Regions from separate parts of the Rhizobium sp. LARHSG275 genome, predicted to be linked through region 3. Evidence: predicted binding sites of a transcription regulator. Region 3 holds the regulator's gene; each other region holds the start of a gene.
The links. The regulator LexA, encoded in region 3, represses DNA repair genes until DNA is damaged. The targets are predictions, from matches to a motif close to TGTTCNNNNTGTGTTCNG.
Positions count from the first base shown of each region.

Region 1: the regulator LexA is predicted to act here: its motif matches at 2,108-2,125, upstream of ACIPSK_RS30350 (PA0069 family radical SAM protein).
Region 2: the regulator LexA is predicted to act here: its motif matches at 2,454-2,471, upstream of recA (recombinase RecA).
Region 4: the regulator LexA is predicted to act here: its motif matches at 2,036-2,053, upstream of ACIPSK_RS22630 (DNA recombination protein RmuC).

Region 1 is NZ_JBIXJN010000032.1:531-4,729, reverse strand. It holds gene ACIPSK_RS30370 (4-(cytidine 5'-diphospho)-2-C-methyl-D-erythritol kinase) at 1-336, shown strand, start outside; gene moaB (molybdenum cofactor biosynthesis protein B) at 336-887, shown strand; gene ACIPSK_RS30360 (hypothetical protein) at 1,015-1,350, opposite strand; gene ACIPSK_RS30355 (glycosyltransferase family 2 protein) at 1,536-2,054, opposite strand; gene ACIPSK_RS30350 (PA0069 family radical SAM protein) at 2,194-3,351, shown strand; gene ACIPSK_RS30345 (ribonuclease HII) at 3,629-4,199, shown strand, end outside.
Region 2 is NZ_JBIXJN010000010.1:240,662-244,860, forward strand. It holds gene alaS (alanine--tRNA ligase) at 1-1,096, opposite strand, end outside; gene recA (recombinase RecA) at 1,251-2,339, opposite strand; gene ACIPSK_RS16150 (carbohydrate kinase family protein) at 2,569-3,513, shown strand; gene ACIPSK_RS16155 (pseudouridine-5'-phosphate glycosidase) at 3,600-4,199, shown strand, end outside.
Region 3 is NZ_JBIXJN010000002.1:251,690-255,888, forward strand. It holds gene ACIPSK_RS03190 (ComEC/Rec2 family competence protein) at 1-1,363, shown strand, start outside; gene lexA (transcriptional repressor LexA) at 1,344-2,063, opposite strand; gene ACIPSK_RS03200 (VOC family protein) at 2,261-3,157, shown strand; gene kdsA (3-deoxy-8-phosphooctulonate synthase) at 3,154-3,999, shown strand; gene eno (phosphopyruvate hydratase) at 4,142-4,199, shown strand, end outside.
Region 4 is NZ_JBIXJN010000017.1:70,182-74,380, forward strand. It holds gene def (peptide deformylase) at 1-290, opposite strand, end outside; gene ACIPSK_RS22625 (globin-coupled sensor protein) at 388-1,884, opposite strand; gene ACIPSK_RS22630 (DNA recombination protein RmuC) at 2,086-3,312, shown strand; gene ACIPSK_RS22635 (ribokinase) at 3,418-4,199, shown strand, end outside.

The sequences.
Region 1 (4,199 bases), on a different contig from region 3:
TCGACGCCCGAGGTCTTCCGCCGGCTGGCGGAGAAAAACAATCCGGCTCTGCGTCTGGCACCGAGCCGGCTTCAGACTGCCGACTGGCTCGCGGCAATTGCTGCTGCCCGCAACGACCTGGAGCCGCCGGCGCGCGAACTCGTGCCCGAGATCACGGCGATCTCGGCGATGCTGCAAGCGAAGGGCGCGCTTTTGACCCGCATGTCCGGTTCCGGCGCCACCTGTTTCGGCATATTTGCGAGCATAACTGCTGCCAAAGATGCGGCGGCAGCACTTCACGACGCGCGCCCTGACTGGTATTTCCAGGCGACGGAAACCGTTTCGGGAGGCGCATGATGGCAGATCTGGACGAAAAACGGCCCTTCATCGCGGTCGGCATTGCGGTTCTGACTGTCTCGGATACCCGCACGCCGGAGACGGACAAGTCAGGCGATACGCTGGCGGCGCGGATCACGGAGGCGGGCCACAGGCTGGTCGACCGGGGAATTGTGCCCGATGATCGCGAAAAGATTGCCGCGCGAGTGAAGGCCTGGACCGAGAACGAAGATATAGACGTCGTCATCACCACTGGCGGCACCGGCTTTACCGGCCGTGATGTGACGCCCGAGGCGCTGGAACCTTTATTCGAAAAGCGGATGGACGGCTTTGCCGCCATATTCCACCGGATCTCCTACGAGAAGATCGGCACGGCGACGATCCAGTCGCGCGCCACGGCAGGTGTTGCCAACGCCACCTTCATCTTCGTGCTGCCGGGTTCGCCCGGCGCCTGCCGGGATGCCTGGGACGGCATTCTGAAAGGACAGCTCGACTATCGCAGCGTGCCGTGCAATTTCGTCGAGATCATGCCGCGTCTGGACGAGCACCTGAAACGCGGCGCGACCAAATAGACTGCCTGCAACAGCGGCATCGCCTAAGGCGCGTCACAGTATTTCAGATTCGCTCCTTGCGCTTCAGGTCTTTGTTTTTACGCATGTCGTTATTGCAAAACCGCAGCACAGTTTTGCGCGACATGCGTTATGTCGCAATGCCCGGCAGGACGGGCATCGTGTCCCAGCTATCACCCGACAGCAGGACGCAGCTTATGCCATGAACATCCGTGACGATGAGTGTCCAGGTGCCGCTTTCGGCGGCATAGACCTCGAGAATGGCGTTCTGGTTGATCAGTCCGACTGCCGTGAGCTTTTCGGCGAAGTTCTTGTCCAGGAAATTGACGATTTCGGGTCGGCCTGCGCAACTGCGCATCATCTGCGATGCTACCGAATGCGGATGCGCGATCACCATTGTCGGCAATATGACGGCTATGAGGCCGAAGACCATACTGCGTACGCCGTAGACCCTACCGCGTGTCATGACGCACCTCCTTTCGCCGGGAACCCGGCAGAAAAGGAGATTTTGCTGACCTGTTCTGCCGTTCACCGGCATTCCATGGCCATTCCGTTGCGAAGCGAGGCGCTTCGACGGCGCCATGATTGAATTATAGCGCGAAATCCTATTGGGCGCCATCTTTTGCGCGAACGGTGGAGAGGGTCGCGAACCTACCGCGCAGCGCGGGCGACCCAGGAGGGAATGAGTTCACTCGCCAGCCGGCGCGGCTTCTGGCCCTTGACGAATTCGGTGAGCCGCATGCCGCTTTTGGCGATGGCGAGCGCCTGCTTCTTCGGCAGGAGAAAGCCGAGTTCCAGCGGCGGCACGGTCCGGCCGACACGCTGGAAGAACGGGCGCCGGTAGCCGCGCGATGCGGTGAAGCGCGCCGGCAGCTTGTTCAGCGCCACATATTCGGCGATCTCATCGATCCAGCCGGCCTGGGGTCTTGCACCCGGCTCGACGAAAAGCAGCCATTCGCCGCGGGCAGCGCGGACGATGTCCTTGATATCCCATTGCGAATGGAAGCGGCAACCGGCGGCGTCGGCCACCCGCGAGGTGCCGTCGCGCGAGCCGTGATCGAGCACGACCACATCGCTCACCAGCCCCTCCACCGCGCCCGCCACCAGTACCGATAAAGTCTGTGCCAGCTCAGATTCCTGATCCTGACATTCGAGAACAACCGTCAACATTGACTATTTATAATGCGCCGCACAAATTTTTGCCAGCGCCGTTTTCCTCATTTTGTTCTTGCATTGTTCTCTTTTTGCGGATAGGAATTTAATCAGCAAAACGGGCGACGGCGATGGCTTTTCGCCGCGGGAGAATCCGATGAGAGAGCAGTCCCTGGCAGGGCAGGCCGCATTCGCGCCTGCCAATACGGCAGATATTGCCGATGCGATGATCGTTTCCTCCGGTCTGAGGGTCGAGGTCGATCGGCGTCGTGGGCGTGGGGCGGGACTGAACCCGACAGGTCGATTCGAAGCGCAGCAGCGCGAGACCGTCGACGACGGCTGGCAGACGTGGGAAGAATTGCCGCCGTTCAAGACGGAAGTGCAGGTCGAAAAACCGCGCACGGCGATCACCCGTAACGAATCGCCGGACATTTCCTTCGACCGCTCGATCAATCCTTATCGCGGCTGCGAGCACGGCTGCATCTATTGTTTCGCCCGGCCGACACACGCCTATATGGGGCTTTCTGCGGGGCTCGATTTCGAGACGAAGCTGTTTGCCAAACCCGATGCGGCAAAACTGCTGGAGCGGGAGCTCGCCAAGCCCGGCTACAAGGTGCGGGTGATCGCGATCGGCACCAATACCGATCCCTATCAGCCGATCGAGAAGGAATGGCGCATCATGCGCGGCATTCTCGAGGTGTTGAACAAGGCGAACCATCCGGTATCGATCGTCACCAAGTCGGCGATGATCCTTCGTGATCTCGACATTCTGCAGGAGATGGCAGCTAAGAACCTGGTGCGTGTCGGCATCTCGGTGACCACGCTGGATCGCAAGCTTGCCCGGACGATGGAGCCACGTGCTGCCACGCCGCCGCGGCGGCTGGAGACGATCCACACGCTTGCCGAAGCAGGCATCCAGACGGCTGTGCTGGCCGCCCCGCTCATCCCGGCACTGAACGATCATGAGCTGGAGCGTATTCTCGAATCCGCGAAGGCGGCCGGTGCTGCCGAGGCGAGCTATGTCATCCTCAGGCTACCGCTCGAGGTCAGCCCGCTGTTTCGCGATTGGCTGCTGCAGCATTATCCCGATCGTTACCGGCATGTGATGTCGCTGGTGCGCTCGATGCGCGGCGGCAAGGATTATGACGCCGAATTCGGCAAGCGCATGAAAGGCGCCGGTCCCTATGCCTGGCAGATCGCCCGGCGCTTTGAAATGGCAGCCCGACGTTTCGAGCTGACGCGACGCAGCGTGCCGCTGCGCGACGATCTGTTCGTGCCGCCAGACGGCAGCGGCGTACAACTATCGCTGCTCTAACCTTTTGTTTCCACGCAATTCCGGCAAAGCCGATTCACACTTTTCCTGGAATTTCCTCTACCCTTTTACGCAATTCCGGACGGAAAACCGCTGCACACTTTTCCCGGAATTGCTTCTAGCTTGCGCATCGGCAGCTCGACAAAACCGCCCTGTTTTCGAGCCCCGAGCGCAATTCCCGCGGATGGCCCTGACCGCCACCATCCGCCGGAGCGTCCCCGGCCGCCGCCCTGATCCGGGGACTTGCGGGAAATCGGGTTGGCGTGCGAGGTTCAGCCGCATGAAACCTCGCACGCCACCCGATTCTCCCCTGCTTTTCGACACGGTTCCGCTCGTGCCGGATTTCCGACTGGAACTCAAAGCCCGCAAGGCCGGCCACTGGCCGGTCGCCGGTGCCGACGAGGCAGGCCGCGGGCCGCTGGCGGGACCCGTCGTGGCTGCTGCCGTCATCCTTGATCCCCGGCGCATCCCTGAGGGTCTGAACGATTCCAAGCAGCTTTCGGCGCAACGGCGCGAGGAGCTGTTCGTGCAGATTCTGGCGACTGCGACCGTTTCCATCGCCTCCTCCAGTTCGACGCGTATCGACGAGACGGATATCCGCAAGGCAAGCCTCGACGCCATGCGCCGCGCCATCTGCAGCCTCGCCATTCCGGCAAGCTACGTGCTGACCGACGGGCTCGACGTGCCGCCCGGGCTCGACTGCCCCGGACAGGCGGTGGTCAAGGGCGATGCCCGCTCGGTCTCGATCGCCGCGGCCTCGATTGTCGCCAAGGTGACGCGTGACCGGATGATGGCGCGAGCGCATAAGGTATTTCCGGATTACGGCTTTGCCGCGCATGTGGGCTATGGCA
Region 2 (4,199 bases), on a different contig from region 3:
ACAGGCCGCGTTCCAGCGTCTTGCGGAAGCGGTTTTCCTCCAGCTTCAGCGTTTCCGAGATCAACGCCTCGGCGCGCACCAGTTCCGGATAGGCGCGGCCCATCTGCTGCACCAGCGTGGGCAGCAGCTTGTAGACCAGCGGTTCCTTGGCGCCGAGCAACTGTGCATGGCGCATGGCGCGGCGCATGATGCGGCGCAGTACATAACCACGGCCCTCATTCGACGGAAGCACGCCATCGGCGATCAGGAAGGCCGAGGAACGCAGGTGGTCGGCGATGACGCGGTGGCTGGCGCTGCCTTCCGCCTTGACGCCCATCGTGTCCTCGATGGTGCCGATCAACGTGCGGAAGAGATCGGTGTCGAACACGCTCTGAACGCCTTGCAGAACGGCGGCCATACGCTCCAGCCCCATGCCCGTATCGATCGACGGGCGGGGCAGCGGGTTGCGAACGCCGGGTTCGGTCTGCTCGAACTGCATGAAGACGAGGTTCCAGAACTCCAGGAACCGGTCGCCATCTTCCTCCGGGGAGCCCGGAGGGCCGCCCCAAACATTCTCACCCTGGTCGATGAAGATTTCCGAGCACGGGCCGCAGGGGCCGGTATCGCCCATCTGCCAGAAATTGTCGGATGTCGGGATGCGGATGATCTTGTCGTCGGAAAAGCCGGCGATCTTCTTCCACAGCGTCGCAGCTTCTTCGTCCTCGGAATAGACGGTCACCAGCAGGCGGTTCTTCGGAAGGTCGAAGCCTTCGGTGACGAGCTTCCAGGCAAGCTCGATCGCATTCTCCTTGAAATAGTCGCCGAAGGAGAAGTTGCCGAGCATCTCGAAGAAGGTCAGGTGGCGTGCAGTATAGCCGACATTGTCTAGGTCGTTGTGCTTGCCGCCGGCTCGCACGCATTTCTGCGAAGACGTCGCCGTCGAATAGGGACGCTTTTCGAGGCCGGTGAAGACGTTCTTGAACTGCACCATGCCGGCATTGGTGAACATCAGCGTCGGGTCGTTGCGCGGCACGAGCGGGCTCGACGGAACGATCTCGTGGCCGTTCTTCTTGAAATAGTCGAGGAAGGTCGACCGGATATCGTTCACGCCGCTCATGCTATGCCCTTCAATGCTGCCGGAGGCAGGTAAATACAAATCCATCGGCTTTTAACGTTCGCCTCAGCCACTGTCCAGCAGACAAACAAAGCCGGCCGCATTCTCATCAGGGAATGCGGCCGGCTTTGATGTTTAAAAGAACCGAGCGTGAAAATCACATTTCCGCGGCGGAGTCGCCATCATCCGGGTCCGGTCCGCCATTCTGCAGGAAGCGGTCGGCAATCAGCCCGGCATTCTGACGCAGCGACAGTTCAATCTCGCGGGCGAGATCCGGATTGTCGCGCAGGAAGGTCTTGGCGTTTTCGCGGCCCTGGCCGAGGCGCTGGCTGTTATAGGAGAACCAGGCGCCCGACTTTTCGACGATGCCGGCCTTGACGCCGAGATCGACCAGTTCGCCGGTCTTGGAAACACCCTCGCCGTACATGATGTCGAACTCGACCTGCTTGAAGGGCGGCGCCATCTTGTTCTTGACGACCTTGACGCGGGTCTGGTTGCCGATCACCTCTTCGCGCTCCTTGACCGCGCCGATGCGCCGGATGTCGAGGCGCACGGAGGCATAGAATTTCAGCGCATTGCCGCCCGTCGTCGTTTCCGGCGAACCGAACATGACGCCGATCTTCATGCGGATCTGGTTGATGAAGATCACCATGGTGTTCGACTTCGAGATCGAAGCGGTGAGCTTGCGCAGCGCCTGGCTCATCAGTCGTGCCTGCAGGCCGGGAAGGCTGTCGCCCATCTCGCCTTCGATTTCGGCGCGCGGCGTCAGGGCCGCGACGGAGTCGACGACGAGAACGTCGACCGCGCCGGAGCGCACCAGCGTATCGGTGATTTCGAGCGCCTGCTCGCCGGTATCGGGCTGCGAGATCAGCAGGTTCTGCAGGTCGACGCCAAGCTTGCGGGCATAGACGGGATCGAGCGCATGTTCGGCATCGACGAAGGCGCAGATGCCGCCCTTCTTCTGCGCTTCGGCAATCGTCTGCAGTGCAAGCGTCGTCTTACCGGAGCTTTCCGGTCCGTAGATTTCGATGATGCGGCCCCTCGGCAGGCCACCGACGCCGAGCGCAATATCGAGGCCAAGCGAGCCGGTCGAGATCGTCTCGATCTCGACAACATTCTCGTTGGAGCCGAGTTTCATGATCGAGCCCTTGCCGAACGACCGCTCTATCTGTGAGAGTGCCGCTTCAAGCGCCTTGCTTTTGTCCACCGATTTGTCCTCTACCAGCCGCAATGAATTCTGAGACATCCCATCCACCTTTAGGTTATTGAAGCCGCTCTAGCAATGTCGAGTTTGTACTCCATTTGTTCCATTCTCGCAATAGGCGATCAAACAGTTGAAAGAAAAAGGTAAAACGACACGTGTTCTGCATTTGTTTTATCGATAAAAAGCAACGGCTTAGGCCAGAAATGCCGACTCGGCCGCGGAAGGGCGCGCTGTATCGATTCGTCCTTCGGGCATCGGGAGAGCGGATCGGATGAAGAAAAAGATTCTTGTTCTCGGCGGCGCCCATATCGACCGGCGCGGCCGCATCTCCGGCGAGACGGCGCCTGGCGCCAGCAATCCCGGCACTTGGTTCGAGGAGCCGGGCGGCGGCGGCTTCAATGCGGCGCGCAACCTCTCAAGGCTCGGTTTTCAGGTGACGATGATCTCGCCGCGCGGCGGCGATCCGATGGGCGAGACGGTTGGAGAAGCTGCCGATTTCGCCGGCATCGACGACCGGCCCTTCGTCTTCCTCGACCGCAAGACGCCGAGCTACACGGCGATCATCGAGAAGGACGGCAATCTGGTGATCGCCCTTGCCGACATGGATCTTTACCGCTTCTTCGTGCCGCGGCGTCTCTCCATCCGCTGGGTGCGAGAAGCCTTCGCCGCGCATGATTTCATCCTCTTCGACGCCAACCTGCCGGAAGAGACGGTCGCGGCGATCGTCGCAAAGGCACGCTCGCTAGGCAAGCCCGTTGCGGCAATCGCCATCTCGCCGGCCAAGGTGGTCAGGCTGAAGCCCTGCATCGGCGATATCGACTACCTGTTCCTGAATGAGGCTGAAGCCGCCGCCCTTGCCGGTGCACTGCCGGAAGACGCCGCCGGCTGGCCACCTTTGCTGAACGAGATCGGCATCCGGAACGCCGTCGTTACTCGCGGTCAGCGCGAGCTCGTCGCACTTTGCGAGGGCCGCGCCGTAACACTGCAGCCGCCGATCGCCGACACCGTCGCCGATGTTACGGGTGCCGGCGACAGTCTTGCGGCCGGCACGCTCGCCGCCTTGATATCAGGCCTGCCGCTCGAAGAAGCCGTTCGTCACGGCACCGCAGCCGCCACCCTGACCGTCCAGTCGCGGCATGCCGTCAACGAAAATCTGACGCCCGATCTGCTGAATGAGGCGCTTGCCCTTGTTCCGAAGGTCAGAATTCTGCATTGAAGCGGCCAATTAAATAGTTGAGCATGATGTCGTCCGAAAACCGCTCGCACCTCGACATCATGCTCTGTCGATCACAGGACAAGACCATGACCAAGCCCATCTCCCCTCTTCTGCCGATCGCCTATTCGAAGGAAGTCGCCAGCGCCAAGCAGCGCGGCGCGCCACTGGTGGCACTGGAATCGACGATCATTACCCACGGCATGCCATATCCCGGCAATATCGAGATGGCCCGCAGCGTCGAGGCGATCATCCGCGAACAGGGTGCGGTGCCGGCAACGATCGCCGTCATTCACGGCACGCTGCATATCGGCCTTGAAGCCGGAGAACTGGAGCAACTCGCCAAGGCGACCGAAGTGATGAAGGTGTCGCGCGCCGATCTCGCCTTCGCCATCGCCGAGCGCCGCACCGGCGCCACCACAGTTGCGGCGACGATGATCGCGGCGGCGCGCGCCGGCATCCGCGTCTTTGCCACAGGCGGCATCGGCGGCGTGCATCGCGGCGCCGAGGAAAGCTTCGATATATCAGCAGATCTCGAGGAACTCGCCCGCACCGGCGTCATCGTCGTCTGTGCCGGCGCCAAGGCGATCCTCGACATTCCGAAGACGCTGGAAGTGCTGGAAACCCGCGGCGTGCCTGTCGTCACCTATGAGAGCGAGGAATTCCCCGCCTTCTGGTCGCGCTCTTCG
Region 3 (4,199 bases):
CGCTGCCGCCGGCGCGCTCATCGCCGTGACCGCCTATTTCCTGATCTCGGGCTTTGGGGTCTCTGCCGAACGCGCCTTCATCATGATGGCCATCATGTTGATTGCCGTCTTCTTCGACCGGCCGTCGATCAGCCTGCGCAATGTCGCGCTCTCCGCGCTCGTCATCATCGCCATTTCGCCGTCCGAGGTCTTGGGTCCGAGCTTCCAGATGTCCTTTGCAGCGACATTGGCGCTGGTCTCGGGCTATCAGCTATGGAAGGACCGGCGCGTCCGCGAAAACGCCTTCCTCAAGCTGCCGATCATCAGGCCGATCGTTACGGTTGCGGGTTTCTTCGGCGGCGTCTTCCTGACGTCGCTGATCGGCGGCTTTTCAACCGCGCTGTTTTCGATCGAGCATTTTCATCGCCTGACCGCCTATGGCCTGCCGGCAAACCTCGCGACGATGCCGATCATCTCCTTTATCGTCATGCCGGCCGGGCTGCTGGCGATGCTGCTCATGCCTTTCGGTCTGGATGTTTGGGCCTGGAAGGTCGTCGGATTCGGCCTCGATCTGGTGATCGCAGTCGCAAAGACGGTGTCCGGCTGGGGCGGCAATATCGACGTTGGCCGCTTGCCCGCCTGGTATTTCGCCGTCGCCGTGGCAGGCTTTCTTCTGCTGACGCTGCTCCGGACGCGACTGCGCCATTCCGGCACATCGATCATCGCAGTCTCGACGCTCCTCCTGTTGCTTCTACCGGTTCCCCGGCTGCCGGATCTGGTAATTTCGGAGGATGGCAATCTCGTCGCGGTCGTCGAGGCGGCAGCCATGGCGTCCAACCGTGAACGACCGCCGGATTTCATCTTCGACCAATGGCAGAGGGCGCTGGTCCTGCCGACGCATGATCCGCCGAAGATGCTGGATGGTCCTGCTATCCCGCCGGAGGGAGAAGACCGCCGCGTCAGGCTTTCCCGCGATCAGCAGACCGAAGCGAGGACCGCGATGCGTGCAGCCGCAGCGGCCGGTGAAGCAAACCGCTTTTCCTGCGTCAAAAAGGCCTGGTGCACATCAAGGCTTGGCAATGGCCAGGTCGTGGCCGTCATCGACAATGCCGCCTATCTCGGCCCCGCATGCGACGCCGCCGATATCGTCGTGACGTCGGTCCGCCTGCGCTTCAACAGCTGCCGCTCAGGTGCGACGCTCTTCACCGGTGAAACGCTGCGCAGGACCGGTTCCGTCGAGTTGCGCTTCACGAACGCCGGCCTGGAGGTGGCAACCGCATTCGATGCATTGTCGCGGCCATGGATGCGCCATCGCGCCTATGACTGGCGCAGCAATAGTTTTACCGAGCCCGGTTTAGCCAAGGTCAGTGATAGCGGCGAATAAGACCGACGAGCTTGCCCTGAACCTTGACACGGTCCGGCCCGAAAATCCGGGTCTCGTAAGCCGGGTTGGCGGCTTCGAGCGCAATCGAGGCGCCCTTGCGGCGGAAGCGTTTGAGTGTCGCTTCCTCGTCGTCGACGAGAGCAACGACGATGTCGCCAGGACTTGCGGTGCTGCCGTTGCGGATGATCACGGTGTCGCCGTCAAAGATGCCGGCGTCGATCATCGAATCGCCCTTCACCTCCAGCGCATAATGTTCACCGGAGCCGAGCATGTCGGCCGGAACGACGATGTCGTGGGTGTTGTTCTGGATCGCCGAGATTGGAACACCGGCGGCGATGCGCCCCATGACCGGCACGGAGACTGAGTTGCCGTTGTCGGCGACGGGTTTTGCGGCAGCGGGGGCGGCGACCGGCTGGGGCTTGCCGAGGCTGCCCTCGATGACGCTCGGCGAAAAGCCGCGCCGCGGCTGGATGCTGGGGCTGTAGGCCTCCGGAAGCTTGATGACCTCGATCGCGCGGGCCCGGTTCGGTAGGCGGCGAATGAAGCCACGTTCCTCGAGCGCTGTAATCAAGCGATGAATCCCGGACTTCGAAGCGAGGTCCAGGGCATCCTTCATTTCGTCGAAAGATGGCGGAACGCCGGATTCCTTCATGCGCTCATGAATGAAAAGGAGAAGCTCCTGTTGTTTGCGCGTGAGCATCGACGTTGTGACCTCGTGATTGAAACAAATCCAGAACAGACACTATATGTTCCATATGTGTTCCGCAAGTAGCTAAATTTCCGTAAAACTTGGCACCAACTCGTCGAGATTCTTATTTTCATTCGCCGGATTGGACACATGTCTTGCATTGAGGGTGGCGCTGTCGCACATCTCTTGCCGATTTGAGGAGGGATATGATGAACACGCATTCCACCAAACCGTACCCGCTGGATCATGTCGTGCTGCCGGTCGTCGACATCGATCTGGCGCGCGAAAGGCTCGGCAAGCTCGGCTTCACCGTTGCCGCCGATGCGCGCCACCCCTTCGGGACGGAGAATGCCTGCGTCTTCTTTGCCGACAAGACCTATCTGGAGCCGCTCGGGATCGCGAGCGTCGAGGAGAGCGAGGCATCGGCGCGACGAGGCAATGTCTTCACCGCTCGCAACCGGGCTTTCCGCTTCCGTTGCGGCGCGGAGGGGCTTTCGGCGGTGGCCTTCGGCAGCAAGGATGCCGGCATCGATCATCAGGATTTCGTCGGCAACGGGTCGAGCGCCGGGGAGATGCTGCAGTTCACCCGGCCGATGACGATGCCGGACGGCTCCGAGACGATTGCCGGCTTCAAGCTGGCTTTTGCCGGCGACCTGCGCGCGCCTGATCTCTTGCTCTTCACCGTCGAGCGTATCAATCCGCTGCCGGCCGACCGCGCCGCGCTGGAGACGCATGCCAATGGCGTGACCGGCATAACGGAGATCGCGCTTTGCGCGCCGGAACCGGCCGCATTCGCTGCCTTCGTCGGCCTTGCAGCGGCGCAATCGGCAGTCGAGAAAACCGGTTTCGGCGTCAATGTCGCGGCGTCGAATGCGAAAATCGGTCTGATGACGCCGGAAGGGCTGGAGGCCTATTTCGACATCGCCGGCTCATCCGCAGATCGCGGCCTGCGCGGCCGGGCAATCCTCTTTGCTGTTGCCGATCTTGCCGTGACAGAAGCGCATTTGGCTGCTAACGGGGTGACATACACGCGCAAGAACAATCGCATTCTGGTGAAGCCCGCGCCCGGGCAGGGCACGCTCTTCGCCTTCGAGGAAACACGATGAGCATTGATACGAATTCCGACGTCAGGGTCGGCGAAGGCCAAGGCCAGGTCACCTTTTCCAATACCGGCCGCCTGTCGCTGATTGCCGGTCCCTGCCAGATGGAGAGCCGCGACCACGCCTTCATGGTTGCCGGCACGCTGAAGGAGCTTTGCGGAAGGCTCGGCATCGGCCTCGTCTACAAGAGTTCCTTCGACAAGGCGAACCGGACCTCGCTCTCGGCCGAACGCGGTATCGGGATCGAAAAGGGCATGGAGGTCTTTGCCGACCTCAAGAAGGAATTCGGCTTTCCCGTCCTGACCGACGTTCATACCGCCGAACAATGCGCCGAGGTGGCAAAGATCGTGGACGTCCTGCAGATCCCGGCCTTCCTTTGCCGCCAGACCGACCTTCTTATTGCCGCGGCCAAGACCGGCCGCGTCGTCAACGTCAAGAAGGGCCAGTTCCTCGCTCCCTGGGATATGAAGAACGTCCTGAAGAAGCTCAATGCCAGCGGGAACCCGAACGTGCTGCTGTGCGAGCGCGGCGCCTCTTTCGGTTACAACACGCTGGTTTCCGACATGCGTTCGCTGCCGATCATGGCGGCGATGGGCGCCCCCGTTATCTTCGATGCGACCCATTCCGTGGCGCAGCCGGGCGGGCAGGGCGAATCCTCCGGCGGTCAGCGGGAATTCGTGGAAACGCTGGCGCGCGCAGCGGTGGCTACCGGTATCGCCGGCGTGTTCGTCGAAACCCACCAGGACCCCGACAATGCACCTTCCGACGGCCCCAACATGGTCTATCTCAAGGACATGCCGCGGCTGCTTGAAAAGCTACTCGCCTTCGATGCGGTCGCCAAGGCTTGACGTTCAACAGCCTGACATGATCGTGCTATAGGCGAGATCCGAACACGGTCCGAAGGGCTGGAAATTGCAGCATTGTAATTTGCACGCCTTCGACTAAGACAGGTTTCGAACCGATTTATCACCCACCGAGCAGGAAGAACCCATGACTGCAATCACCGATATCATCGCCCGCGAGATTCTCGATAGCCGTGGCAACCCCA
Region 4 (4,199 bases), on a different contig from region 3:
ATCGAAAGGCAGCCTTCCTCATAGACGGAGCGCTCGTCGGAGGATGTCAGGATCTCCGGATTGATGAAGACCTGCGGCTGCTTTTCCTCGCCCTCGCGCGCGATGTCGATGACGAGCATGCGGCGCGGCACGCCGATCTGGATGGCGGCAAGGCCGATGCCCGGTGCGTCGTACATGGTTTCCAGCATATCGTCGGCAAGACGCTGCAGGTCGGCATCCACCCGCTCGATCGGCTTGGACAGCTGGCGGAGAACGGGATCGGGAAGAATGATGAGTGGCTTGATGGTCATGGCGTTCCCATAACCCATCTTTTCCGACTATGGAATTATCCGGCAGGCGGGGAATACGCTTTTTTGCATCCCCGCCTGGAATTTTGCCATATTGGCCTCAGGCAGCCCGTCGAGCAGCACCGGCGGAACGTCCCTCCGGCCGGGCGCGGAAGCGCCGCAGCAGCTCAATCAGGCTCTCCACCTCATCCTTGAGCCGGCGGGTTTCTGCCGAGGAGTGCTCGACCATGTCCGAATTCTGCTGGGTGATCACACCCATGTTGCGGACGGCGAGGCTGACCTCGTTGACGCCGGTCGCCTGATCGCGGGCAGCCGCGGCGATATCGGCGACGAAACGGTTGATGATATCGATGCGGCTGATCATATCGCTGAGCGCCTCACCGGTGCTGGAGACGATGCCGACGCCCTCGTTGACTTGGGTCGAGCTCTGCGAGATCAGGTTCTTGATCTCCTTGGCGGCTTCCGCGGTCCGCTGGGCGAGTTGGCGGACTTCCTGGGCGACAACGGCAAAACCCTTGCCGGCATCGCCGGCGCGAGCCGCCTCGACACCAGCGTTCAGCGCCAGCAGGTTGGTCTGGAAGGCGATCTCATCGATGACGCCGATGATCTTGGAGATCCCGGTCGAGGATTTCTCGATGCCGGCCATCGCCGAGACGGCGCTGGTGACGAGTTCGCCGGAGTTCTTCGCCTTCTCTTGCGTCTCGCGCACGGCGGCCGAAGCGTTCTCGGCATTGGCGGCCGTCTGGCCGACGCTGACAGACAGCTGCTGCAGGGCGGCCGAGCTCTCCTCGACGCCTGCCGCCTGCTGGGCGGTTCGTAGCGCCAGATCGTTGGTCGCATTGGATATAACGTCGGCGCCGCTCATGATATGGCCCGAGGTCTCGCGTACGGAGGCGAAGGACTGGCTTAGCGCCCTGACGGCGCGGTTGTAATCCTCGGCCATCTGCCTGAAATTGCCCGGCAGGTCGGACGGCAGGGTGGCTTCAAGATCGCCTTTCGACAGCGCTTCCAGACCGCGGCGCAGCTGCTCCAGCGCGATCGCCTGGTCGGATTCGGCCTGGGCGCGCTCTTCTTCCAAGGCGCGACGCTTGGCTTCGAGCGTTTCCAGATAGACCGAGATGGAATAATCCATGTCGAGCATGCCTGATTTGATGACGGCCGACAGCTTCTCGGCCAATGCCTTGCCCTCTCGGCGCGCAAAGATCGACGGCCACTGCTTCTCCATGATGCCTTTGACGAGCTCGGACATGACGATGGCGTAACCGCCGATATACCAGCGCGGCTCCAGCCCGATGCGGGCGTGGGTGCGGCCGACTGCGGTCACGCCGTTGACATAGCTCTCATCGAACGCGCCGCCGGCAAGATTGGCCCAATGATCCTGCTGGCGCTTCTTGGCATGGCCGACGTGATTCTTATCGGCGAAGAAGCCGGCGACAGCAGGGGTCTTGGCGATCTTGGCGTAGAATTTGTCGAGGGCGCCGCCGATCAGCTCTGATATCACAGGGCGCAGATCCCGCATCGACTTGCGCGCCGCCTCATCCAGTTCGATGAAATCGAGGCGCTGCCTGAGGGCATTGTCGGTCTGCTGGGCGGTCATGGAGGTCTCTGTACTTGGCGCGGCGCGGGACGGAATTTCTGCGCCGCAGGTTTTGGCCAATATGGTTGAGCAATCGTTAAATCGGACGGCGATTTCTTCTCGCCGAGCGAGAAGAGCGATAGCGTGCGAGGATATTGCACGCCGTCCATTCCGTTCACGTTTTGATCTATATATCGCCGTTTCTTCTGTTATGCTTGCCGTATGACCATCCATTCCGAATCGCTCGCCCTTTCCCTTGCCTCAATCAGTCCGGCCATGCTGGCGCTTGCCGGCGGCGTTCTCGCCGCCCTCGCCCTGCTGGTGATCGTGCTTCTGCTGCGCGGCGCCAGCCTTCGCCGCGAGCAGGCGGAGGAAGCGAGGTTTCGTGCCGAGGAAAACGAAGCGCGGATGGCCGAGCTTTTGAAGATCCAGGCGGAGATGCAGGGCCGCATCGCGGCGATGACCGAGGTCTTCGGCGCGCGGCAGAGCGAACTCAACCAGACGATCAGCCAACGCCTCGACGGCATGTCGCAGCGCATGAGCTCGACGATCACCGAGCAGACGAAATCGACGCATGAGAACCTGCAACGGCTGCAGGAGCGGCTGGCGGTCATCGATGCCGCGCAGAACAATATCCAGACGCTCGCCAAGGATGTCGTCGGACTGCAGGCCATTCTGTCCAACAAGCAGACGCGCGGCGCCTTCGGCCAGTCCAGGATGGAAACGATTGTTGCCGACGGTCTGCCGATGGGCGCCTACGCCTTCCAGCAGACGCTGTCCAACGGTTCACGGCCGGACTGCACGATCCGTATGCCGAACGGCGCGCCGCCGCTGGTGATCGACGCGAAATTTCCGCTCGAAGCCTGGAACGCGATCCGCGATGCCGGCAGCCCCGAGGCCGGCAAGATCGCCGGCCAGCAGTTCCGCCGCGATATGGAAATCCATATCCGAGACATTTCCGAGAAATATCTAATCCAGGGCGAAACCCAGGATACGGCCTTTCTCTTCGTGCCGTCCGAATCGATCTTCGCCGAGATCCACGAGCACTTCGAGCCGGTGGTGCAGAAGGCGCACCGCGCCCGCATCGTCATCGTCTCGCCGTCGCTGCTGATGCTGTCGATCCAGGTTATCCAGGCCGTGCTCAAGGATCAGCGCATGCGGGCGCAGGCGCATCTGATCCAGGGCGAGGTGGCGATCCTGATGGACGATCTCAGCCGCCTCGACGAGCGGGTGCGCAAGCTGCAGGGCCATTTCGCCATGGCGCAGAAGGATATCGACATGGTGGTCACGTCGGCCGACAAGCTGACCAAACGCGGCGCCAGGATCGAAGCGCTGGAATTTGAGGCGGGCGGCGGCGATGCACCCCCCGCCCGCGACGGCGAGGCCGCGGCCAAATCGGTAGAAAGCCGCACCGGTCTTCTGAAGCTCCGGGTGGTTGACGAGGAGTGACCGGTTCGGGCAGTGTCTCGGCCGCATGAAACAGTAGGAGCATGATGTCGGCCGAAAACCGATCACACTTTTCGGCATCATGCTCTAGAAGACGGGACACATTTCATGATCACAGTTTTCGGGTCCATCAACATGGATCTCATCGCCACGACCGAGCGTCTGCCGAAGCCCGGCGAGACGGTGGCCGGCAACGGCTTTGCGACGGCCGCCGGCGGCAAGGGCGCCAACCAGGCGCTGGCAGCGCGGCGCGCCGGCCGCTACGTGCATATGGCCGGCGCCGTCGGCAAGGATGCTTTCGCTGCGGAGGCGCTGGCCCTGCTCGATGATGCAGGCACCGACCTTTCCCTCATCAACCATGTCGACGGTCCGACAGGCACGGCGCTGATCCTTGTCGGCGGCGACGGCGAGAACATGATTGCCGTCGTTCCCGGCGCCAATGGCCAGGTCACGCCTGCCGATGCAGAGACGGCGATCGGCCGCATGAACGAAGGCGATATCCTGATGCTGCAGCTCGAAGTGCCAGCTGCTGCCGTCGAACGTGCGCTGTCGGCCGCCCGCGCCAGGGGCGTCACCAGCATTCTCAACCTCGCGCCGCTGATCCCCGATGCGCCGCGTCTCGGCCGGCTTGCCGATATCGTCATCGCCAACGAGACCGAGTTCGAGCGGCTTGCCGGACAGGAGGGCATGGACGCCGAAGCACGCGAGGCAGCCCTTGCGCGCCTGCATGCGGAGACGGGCCAGACGCTGATCGTGACGCTCGGTGCCGACGGGGTCATCGCCATCCGCGACCGGGCGATTTCACGAGCGCAGGGTCTCAAGATCGAACCTGTCGATACGGTCGGCGCGGGAGACACGTTCTGCGGCTATTTCGCCGCCAGCCTCGACGA